3 regions of the Streptomyces similanensis genome follow, and region 2 is predicted to be linked to each of the others. Evidence: riboswitches for the same ligand, from Rfam matches in the RefSeq annotation. Region 2 holds a riboswitch; each other region holds the start of a gene.
What was found. A riboswitch is a leader RNA that binds a small molecule or an ion and turns the genes downstream of it on or off. The one in region 2 is predicted to bind cobalamin.
Positions count from the first base shown of each region.

Region 1 (3,270 bases), on a different contig from region 2:
TCGACGGCTCCTGGGTGGCCCATCCGGGTCTGGTCCCGGTGTGCCGCCAGGCGTTCGACGACGTCCTCGGCGACCGGCCGCACCAGCTCGACCGCACCCGCGACGACGTGGCGGTGAGCGCCGCCGAGCTGCTGTCGGTGCGCCGGATCAGCGGCCCGCCGACCCCGGAGGGAGTGCGCACCAACGTCTTCGTGGCGGTGCGCTACTTCGCCGCCTGGCTGCGCGGACAGGGCGCGGTCGCCATCGACGGCCTGATGGAGGACGCGGCCACCGCCGAGATCGCCCGGGTGCAGATCTGGCAGTGGCTGCGGCACCGGGTGATCGCACGCGAGACGGTGCTGCGGCTGCTGGACGACGAGATCGCCGCGCTGGGCGCGGAGTACCCGTGGGCGCCGGTGGACGAGATCCGCGCCCTGTTCGAACGCACGGCGATGGCGGGCGAGTTGCCGCTGTTCTTCACCCCGGACGCCTACAGCCGCCACCTGGTGCGCCGGACGGCGGTGCCGGCGTGAGCGCGGGCGTCGCACGCGTCGGCGTCGTCGGCGGCGGGCAGATGGGCGCCGGCATCGCCGAGGTGTGCGCGCGGGCCGGGCTCGACACCGTGGTCTGCGAGGTGGACGCGGTCGCCGCCCGCACGGCGCGGGACCGGGTGGCCGCCTCACTCGACCGGGCGGTACGGCGCGGGAAGCTGGAGCGGGCGGCGGCCCGGGAGGCGCTCGCCCGGACGGTGTTCACCGGCAGCCTGGACGACCTCGCCGACCGGCAGCTCGTCATCGAGGCCGTCGTCGAGAACCCGGACGCCAAGACCGAGGTCTTCGCCGCCCTCGACAAGATCGTCGAGGACCCGGCGGCCGTCCTGGCCACCAACACCTCCTCCCTGCCGGTGATGCGGCTCGGGATGGCGACCGGCCGCGCGGACCGGGTGGTGGGCCTGCACTTCTTCAACCCCGTCCCGGTGCTGCCGCTGGTCGAGGTGGTGACCTCGCTGCACACCTCGGCCGCGACGACGGCCCGCATCGAGGACTTCGCGGCCCGCACGCTCGGCAAGACGGTCGTCCGCTCCCAGGACCGGGCCGGCTTCGTCGTCAACGCGCTGCTCGTCCCCTATCTGCTCGCCGCGGTCCGGATGGCGGAGTCCGGGTTCGCCACGGCCGCCGACATCGACGCGGGCATGGAGCTGGGGTGCGCCCACCCCATGGGTCCGCTCAAGCTCGCCGACCTGATCGGCCTGGACACCGTCGCCTCGATCGCCGAGTCGCTCTACGACGAGTTCCGTGAACCCCTGTACGCGCCGCCGCCGCTGCTCCAGCGGATGGTGGAGGCGGGGCTGCTGGGCCGCAAGACCGGCCGGGGGTTCCACACCTACGACCGGGGCTGAGGGCCTGGTACGACTGCGACCAGGGGCTGAGGGCCTGGTACGGCGCGGGCTGAGGGGCCCGCACCGCCGCGGGGGTGAGGGTCCCCGCGGTCCGTGGGGCGGGGGCGGGAAGCGCTGGTGCGGCGCTTGCCGCCCCTGCCCCGTGTCTCGTTCGCCGTGCTCCGCGTACCTCGTTCGCCGTGCTCCGCACCGTCTTCCGGATTCTGGACGGCGTTCTTCCTTTCTCGGCGACACCCCGTAGGCTGACGGCAGCAGCTGGTTCGCCCCGTCCGCCAGGCGGGGTGTCGCAAGAGGGAACCCGGTGGGAATCCGGGACTGCCCCGCAGCGGTGAGCGGGAACGACCGCCGTCATACGCACTGGGTCCGAGCGGGCCTGGGAAGCGACGGCCAGTAGGTGTCCTCCGGCGAGGAGGGCGTGCCCGCGAGTCCGAAGACCTGCCAACTGCCCGCGTGCGGACCGTTCCGTGCGCGGACATCCCGGTGACCTCGTGGGCGGGTCGGCGTACACACCGGACGGAACGGCCGTGCTTGTGCCGCGCGGGGTCGCCGCCGTCCGGTTCGTCACCCCTTCGCGCTCTCGTCCTGTCGCCGGGTCTCAGGGATTCATCTCGTGAAGGAGATCTCCGTGACCACGAAGTCCGCAGCCGCGGCAGCACGGGCCACCGTGTACGGCTACCCCCGCCAGGGCCAGAACCGGGAACTGAAGAAGGCCGTCGAGGGCTACTGGAAGGGCCGCGTCACCGCTGACGCCCTCCAGGACACCGCCGCCGGACTCCGGCGCCGCAACTGGCGCCGGCTCGCCGAGGCCGGCGTCCACGAGGTGCCCACCGGTGACTTCTCGTACTACGACCACGTCCTCGACGCCACCGTCATGGTGGGCGCGATCCCCGAGCGGCACCGCGCCGCCGTCGACGCGGACGCCTTGGACGGCTACTTCGCCATGGCCCGCGGCACCCAGGAGGTCGCTCCGCTGGAGATGACCAAGTGGTTCGACACCAACTACCACTACCTGGTGCCCGAACTCGGCCCGGACACCGTCTTCGCGGCCGACTCCGCGAAGCAGGTCGCCGAGCTGAAGGAGGCCCTCGCCCAGGGCCTGACGGCCCGGCCCGTGCTGGTCGGCCCCGTCACGTACCTGCTGCTCGCCAAGCCCGCGCCCGGCGTGCCCGCCGACTTCGAGCCGCTCACCCTGCTGGACCGGCTGCTGCCCGTCTACGCCGAGGTGATCGCCGACCTGCGCGCGGCCGGCGCCGAGTGGGTGCAGCTGGACGAGCCCGCGCTGGTCCAGGACCGCACCCCGGCCGAGCTGAACGCCGCCGAGCGCGCCTACCGCGACCTCGGCGCCCTCACCGACCGGCCCAAGCTGCTGGTGGCGTCCTACTTCGACCGCCTCGGCGACGCCCTGCCCCTGCTGGCCAAGGCGCCGGTCGAGGGTCTCGCGCTGGACTTCACCGAGGCCGCCGCCGCCAACCTGGACGCCCTGGCCGCCGTCGGCGGGCTGCCCGGCAAGCGCCTGGTGGCCGGTGTCGTCAACGGCCGCAACATCTGGATCAACGACCTCCAGAAGTCGCTGTCCACGCTCGGCACCCTGCTGGGCCTGGCCGACCGGGTCGACGTCGCCGCCTCCTGCTCGCTGCTGCACGTGCCGCTGGACGCCGCCGCCGAGCGGGACATCGAACCGCAGATCCGCCGCTGGCTCGCCTTCGCCCGGCAGAAGACCGCCGAGATCGTCACCCTCGCCAAGGGCCTCGCCCAGGGCACCGACAGCATCAGCGGCGAACTGGCCGCCAACCGCGCCGACCTGGCCTCCCGCGCGGGCTCGCCGATCACGCGCGACCCCGCCGTGCGGGCCCGCTCCGCGGCCGTGACGGACGCCGACGCGCGCCGCTCCC
Region 1 covers NZ_BAABKC010000037.1:255,299-258,568, reverse strand. The annotation lists gene aceB (malate synthase A) at 1-512, shown strand, start outside; gene ABEB07_RS12525 (3-hydroxybutyryl-CoA dehydrogenase) at 509-1,378, shown strand; cobalamin riboswitch at 1,618-1,835, shown strand; gene metE (5-methyltetrahydropteroyltriglutamate--homocysteine S-methyltransferase) at 2,004-3,270, shown strand, end outside.
Region 1: it holds a riboswitch for cobalamin, as region 2 does, so the genes downstream of both, metE (5-methyltetrahydropteroyltriglutamate--homocysteine S-methyltransferase) here and ABEB07_RS05050 (prenyltransferase/squalene oxidase repeat-containing protein) in region 2, are expected to answer to the same signal.

Region 2 (3,270 bases):
CCACCACAACGCGTGGCCGCCGCCGCTCTTCGCCGACGTCCCGGCGGCCTCGCCGGGCGTGGGCGCGTCGGTGGACCGCGGCGCGGGGCCGGTGGCGTTGAGCGCCTTGACCAGGTCGAGGCCGCCGAAGTCGCGCGGGTCGGTGCCGGTGGCGTGGGCGGCGAGGACGAGCTGGGCCCAGGCGGCCGGGCCGCTCTGCTTGGCCCACGCCTCGGAGTGCTGCTCCAGCCACTGAAGCGGCTTCTTCGCCTGCGCGGTCCCGCCCTGCGCGGCCAGCGCGACGACCGTGTCGGCGGTGTTGCCGTAGTCGGGCTGGGCGGTGGCGCCGGGCAGCACGGAGGTGAGGTAGCCGTTCTTGGCGACCTGGTGCGCGAGGTAGGCGGCGCCGTTGGCGGCGGCCTGCGCGGCCGTCGGCTTCCCGGAGCCGGAGCACCGGGCCGCGCCGCCCTTGCTCGCGCCCGTGGCCGCCAGGCCCTGGCCGAGGGCGGCGACGACGCCCGCGGCGGTCGCGTCCGCGTTGGCGGCCAGCTCGCCCTTCTTGTCCGGCTGGTAGGCGAACGCGCCCGCGCCGTCGCCGGAGCACGGCAGGGCGAGGCCGAGCAGCGCGTCGTAGGGGGACTTGCCGTCCTTCAGGACGGCGGCGGGCTTCTCGCCGGTCGCGGCGAGCGCGCCGACGACGACCGAGGTGGAGTTGGTGTCGCTGGGGCCGCCGGGCGTGTAGCCCCAGCCGCCGTCCTTGTTCTGCGCGGACTTCAGCCAGGCGACCGCCTTGCCGGTGGCGGCGTCGTGCCCGCCGAGCGCGGCGAGGGCCTGGACGGCGGCGGCCGTGCTGTTGGTGTCGACCATGACCTTGGCGTCGCAGGCGCGGGCCGGGTCGGCGCGGAAGGCGGCGAAAGCGCCGTCGGCGCACTGCTGCCCGGTCAGCCAGTCCACGGCCCGGGCGGCGGGCCGCACCCCGGCGGTGTGCTGGGCGAGCAGGGCGAGGGACTGCCGCCACACGCCGTCGTACTTGGGGTCGGTGTCGCCGTAGAGCCCGGCGGGCAGGGTGGCCGGCCCGGTCGGGGAAGGCGACGAGCCGGCGGCGAAGGCGGGGCCCGGTATGCCGATCACGGCGACGGCGGCCAGGGCCGCGGCGCAGCGGCGGATGTTCATGATCGGCGGATGCCTCTCCCTGTGGGGAGCCGGACAGCACGGGGCATCCCCGCAGCTCGGCTCCGTATACCTCGACGGCGCCGTGCGGCGGCGGGCGCCGACGCACGTGAGCCGGTCACGGGCCGTACGAGGCAGTCCGGCTCGCCGCCCTCGGGGCGGCTCACGGTTGCGGGTCAGCGCCGGATTCGCACCGGCTTCCCCTCGTACGGCTGTGATGACGACGCCGTCACTTTACCGGCCGGTGAAATCCGGCAATCTTTCCCCGCCCTTCCCTCACTCTCGTTGGGGGGTTGCGTACCGGTTGCGGCGGGTTCATCCTGGAAGTGGCCTACGAGGCGAGTGAGGGAGTTCGACCGGAGTAGCCGACTTGGGCGAGACGCGTCACGCATCCGCCGGGGCCGACGTCGACGGACGGGCTGAGAGGCCGGAAAGCCGCAAGGACTGGGCTGGACGGCGACCCCTAGTACCTGATCCGGGCAATACCGGCGAAGGGAACCCGTCTCGTAGGTTTTCTGCGGGTTCCTCGCGCCTTCTTCACGCCCGCGTCAGATCGATCAGCCGGCAGGCCGTCGCCACGTCCGTCTCGACCTGGGCCGTGGACGCGCGGCCCGCGAGCCAGGTGATCAGGGCCGAGTGCCAGGTGTGCTCGATGACCCGGATCGCGGAGAGCTGCTCGTCGGTGGGGTCGGCGTCCTGCCCCATCGCCTCCAGGATGATCGCCGTCGTCTGCCGGTGCACCCGCTCCACCTCGGCCGTGACGCCGCTGTCGGCGAAGGTCAGGGCGCGCACCATCGCGTCGGCGAGCCGGGGCTCGCGCCGCAGCGCGCGGAAGGCGCGGAGCAGGGTCTCCGTCACCCGTTCGGAGGCGGTCGCACCGGCCGGCGGCTTGGCGCGCAGGGTGCCGCGCATCCGCTCCAGCTGGTCGTGCATCGTGGCCACCAGCAGGTGCACCTTGGACGGGAAGTACCGGTAGAGCGTGCCGAGGGCGACCTGCGAGGACTCCGCCACCTCCCGCATCTGCACCGCGTCGAACCCGCCCCGGCAGGCCAGCTGCGCGCTGGCGTGCAGGATGCGGCGCCGGCGGGCCTCCTGCCGCTCGGTCAGGGGTGCCGGGCAGGGGCGCGTGATACGGATCTCCGCAGGCATGGGTCCCGTTCCGTGACATTCGGTGAGGGCGTGCGACCAGACAGCATGCCAGGGCCCCGGCCGTGGCGTGAATCACCCGTTCCACCGCCTTGCGGCGAGGCTACCTGCCGGTAGATTCGGAGCTTCCTGGACGATCAAGTCTGAAACTTGTTCTAGATCGACGACCCGGCGTAACCTCGCGGGACAGCGCAGTCAGAAGGGGGCCCAGAGTGTCCGCTGAGGCCAGTCAGGCGGAGTCCTCGCAGGGCCTCGCAGCCGACGGCGGGCGACCGCTCGGAATCGCGCTCCTCACCTACAAGGGCAACCCGTTCTGCGGCGGCCAGGGCGTCTACGTCCGCCACCTCTCCCGCGAACTGGCCCGCCTCGGCCACCGGGTGGAGGTGATCGGCTCCCAGCCCTACCCCGTGCTCGACGCCCTCGACGGCCCGGCCGCCCAGCGCCTGAGCCTCACCGAGCTGCCCAGCCTCGACCTCTACCGCCAGCCGGACCCCTTCCGCACCCCGAAGCGCGACGAGTACCGCGACTGGGTCGACGCACTGGAGGTCGCCACCATGTGGACCGGCGGCTTCCCCGAACCGCTGACCTTCTCGCTGCGCGCCCGCCGCCATCTGCGCGCCCGCCGCGGCGAGTTCGACGTCGTGCACGACAACCAGACGCTCGGCTACGGCCTCCTCGGCGACGTCGGCGCGCCCCTGGTCACCACCATCCACCACCCCATCACCGTGGACCGGCAACTGGAGCTGGACGCCGCGCAGACCCGCCAGCGCCAGTGGTCCGTACGCCGCTGGTACGCCTTCACCCGCATGCAGAAGCGGGTCGCGCGCAGGCTGCCGTCCGTGCTCACCGTCTCCGGCACCTCCCGCCAGGAGATCGTCGACCACCTCGGGGTGCGCCCCGACCGCATCCACGTCGTCCACATCGGCGCCGACACCGACCTGTTCGCGCCCGACCCGTCGGTGGCGAAGGTGCCCG
Region 2 covers NZ_BAABKC010000012.1:47,388-50,657, reverse strand. The annotation lists gene ABEB07_RS05050 (prenyltransferase/squalene oxidase repeat-containing protein) at 1-1,152, opposite strand, end outside; cobalamin riboswitch at 1,274-1,401, opposite strand; gene ABEB07_RS05045 (TetR family transcriptional regulator) at 1,687-2,298, opposite strand; gene ABEB07_RS05040 (glycosyltransferase family 4 protein) at 2,508-3,270, shown strand, end outside.

Region 3 (3,270 bases), on a different contig from region 2:
TTTGGCCTGGGTGCCTTCGCCGGGGTCGTTGACCAGGAAGGGGTAGACCAGGGGGAGGTCGCCGAGGGCGGCGTCGGGGCCGCAGGCGGCGGAGAGGCCGGCGTTCTTGCCGGGCAGCCATTCCAGGTTGCCGTGCTTGCCGAGGTGGATCATCGCGTCGGCGCCGAAGCCGCCGTCGGTCTGCGGGGCGGCGATCCACCGGTAGGCGGCCAGGTAGTGGTGGGACGGCGGGAGGTCGGGGTCGTGGTAGATGGCGATCGGGTTCTCGCCGAAGCCGCGCGGGGGCTGGATGAGGATGAGCAGGTTGCCGAAGCGCAGGGCCGCCAGGACGATGTCGCCCTCCTTGTCGCGGCTGCGGTCGACGAACATCTCGCCGGGCGGCGGGCCCCAGTGCTCCTCCACCGCCGTGCGCAGGCTCTCGGGCAGGGTCGCGAACCAGCGGCGGTAGTCGGCGGCCGGGATGCGCACCGGGTTGCGCGCCAACTGCTCCTCGGTGAGCCAGTCCTGGTCGTGGCCGCCCGCCTCGATGAGCGCGCGGATCAGTTCGTCGCCGTCGCCCGAGGCCAGGCCGGGGACGTCGACCCCGCCGAAGTCGTATCCCTCGTCCCGCAGGCGGCGCAGCAGGGCGACGGCGCTGGCGGGGGTGTCCAGGCCGACGGCGTTGCCGATGCGGGAGTGCTTGGTCGGGTAGGCGGACAGGACGAGGGCGAGACGCTTGCGGACGGGCGGGATGTGGCGAAGCCGGGCGTGGCGTACGGCGATTCCGGCGACGCGGGCGGATCGCTCGGGGTCGGCGACGTAGGCGGGCAGGCCGTCGGCGTCGATCTCCTTGAAGGAGAACGGCACGGTGATCAGGCGGCCGTCGAACTCGGGCACGGCGATCTGGCTGGCCGCGTCGAGCGGGGAGACGCCCTCGTCGTTCTCCTCCCATGTCGTGCGCGAGCTGGTCAGGCACAGGGCCTGCAGGATCGGGACGTCCAGCGCGGTGAGCGCGCCGGCGTCCCAGGACTCGTCGTCCTGCCCGGCCGACGCCTCGGCGGGCCTGGTGCCGCCGGCCGCCAGCACGGTGGTGACGATCACGTCGGCGGCGCGCAGTTCGTCGATCAGCTCCGGCTCGGGGGCGCGCAGGGAGGCGACGTAGAGGGGCAGCGGGCGGCCGCCCGCGTCCTCGACGGCGTCGCACAGGGCGTGGACGAAGGCCGTGTTGCCGCTCATGTGGTGGGCGCGGTAGTAGAGCACGGCGACGGTCGGGCCGTCTGCCTTCGGCTCCGGGCGCTGCAAGGGTCCCCAGGAGGGGGCGGGGGCGGGCGCGTCGAATCCGTGGCCGGTGAGCAGCACCGTGTCGGAGAGGAACCGGGCCAGGTGTTCCAGGTTGGCGGGGCCGCCGTGGGCGAGGTAGGCGTGTGCCTCGGCGGCGATGCCGATGGGGACGGTGGAAGCGGCCATCAGCTGCGCGTCGGGGGCCTGTTCACCGGTGAGGACGATGACCGGGCGCCCGTCCGCGAGGAGCAGGTCCAAGCCGTCCTGCCAGGCTCGGATCCCGCCGAGAAGGCGAACGACGACGAGCCCGACGCCGTCGAGGAGGGCCGGAAGCCGGTCCAGCGGAAGTCGGGCCGGGTTGGCGAAGCGGTAGGCGACCGGGCCGCCGGCCGCGCGGGCGCTGAGCAGGTCGGTGTCGGAGGTCGACAGGAGCAGGATGTCGCGGGCGTGCGGGGCACGCTCCCCGGACGGAGTGGGCATGCGTCGCCTGGCCTTCCTCGGGGTCCGCGCCCCGGGCGGTGTGGAATGAGTCACCCCGTCGGGCAGAGCCGACCCGGGAAAGGGAGTTCCTGACTCGCCCGGCCTTCGAGGGGCCGGGCTCACAGTGGCGGGACCGTGCCGGATTCACACCGGCTTCCTCCCCTGTCGCCGTGCGGGCGATCGGTGGACCGGGTGATCCACCGGGGATCATAGTAAGGGTCACGGAATGCGCGCAGGGCGTACATCGGGTGTGATCGTAGGTATGCTCACCGCCATGCCCACGGCAATGCCTCCTTCGTCGTCCCAGGCCACACCGGCCGCGCGGGACCGCGGTGACGCGTGCCCCGGGACGCTGCGGCTGCACACGGCGGACGACGGAGCGCTGGCCCGTGTCCGGCTGCCCGGCGGCGTACTGACCGCGGATCAGGCGCGGGCTCTCGGCGACGCCGCGCGCCGGCTGGGCGACGGCGATCTGCACCTGACCTCGCGAGGCAATGTGCAGCTGCGCGGACTGGCACAGGGGTGCGGTGCGGAACTGGCGGCCGTGCTGGACTCGGCCGGGCTGCTGCCCTCGTGGGAGCACGAACGGGTGCGGAACATCGTCGCCTCGCCGCTGTCCGGCCTCGACGGCGGTGGTCTGCGGGACGTACGGCCCTGGCTGACGGCCCTGGACGCCGCGTTGTGCGCGAGTGACACCGCGACGGGCCTGTCGGGGCGGTTCCTGTTCGCCTTGGACGACGGGCGCGGTGACGTGGCCGCACTCGGTGCGGACGTCACCGTGCGCGCGGTCGCGGAAACGGGGGCGTGGCTCGCCCCCGGGTCGGTCCGCGTGGCCGCCGGGGACACGGCACGCGCGGCGCTGGCGGCCGCCGAGGCGTTCCTCGACGCGGCGCGCTCGCAGGGAGCACGAGCCTGGCGGATTTCCGAACTCATGCTGCCCGAGGGTGAGATGGACCGCCTGGTGCGCGATCGCCTGACTGCTGAGGGGATCGGCCACGAGGAGTCGCCCCAGCCGGCCGGCGTCCTCGACGGCCCGCGGCCAGGTGTCGTCGAAGGTGCGCTGTCCGTGCACGTGCCGCTGGGGAGGCTCTCGGCCCGACAGTGGGACGAGCTGGCCCGTGTGTGCGTGACCGAGCTGCGGCTGACGCCCTGGCGCGGTGTCGTCGTTCCCCTGGGGAACGCGTCCGCGGCACAGGCGGCCGAGACGTTCGCCCGTCTCGGCGCGGCCGGCCTGGTGACCGATCCCTCCTCTCCCTGGCTCGGCGTGGGCGCGTGCGTCGGCCGCCCCGGATGCGCCAAGGCGCACGCCGACGTACGGGCGGACGCGGCGCTGTCGCTGGAAGCGACCGACGGTGTCGGCCTCCCCGTGTACTGGTCCGGGTGCGAACGGCGCTGCGGTCACCCCCGCGGCGACCACGTCGACGTGGTCGCGACACCGGGCGGGGGTTACCGCGTGTCGGCCGCCACGACCGACCGGAGAGCGCGGACCGTTCCCACCGCCCGACCCGCCCTGATACGCGCCGCCCTGGC
Region 3 covers NZ_BAABKC010000067.1:15,177-18,446, forward strand. The annotation lists gene cobN (cobaltochelatase subunit CobN) at 1-1,740, opposite strand, end outside; cobalamin riboswitch at 1,804-1,957, opposite strand; gene cobG (precorrin-3B synthase) at 2,003-3,270, shown strand, end outside.
Region 3: it holds a riboswitch for cobalamin, as region 2 does, so the genes downstream of both, cobN (cobaltochelatase subunit CobN) here and ABEB07_RS05050 (prenyltransferase/squalene oxidase repeat-containing protein) in region 2, are expected to answer to the same signal.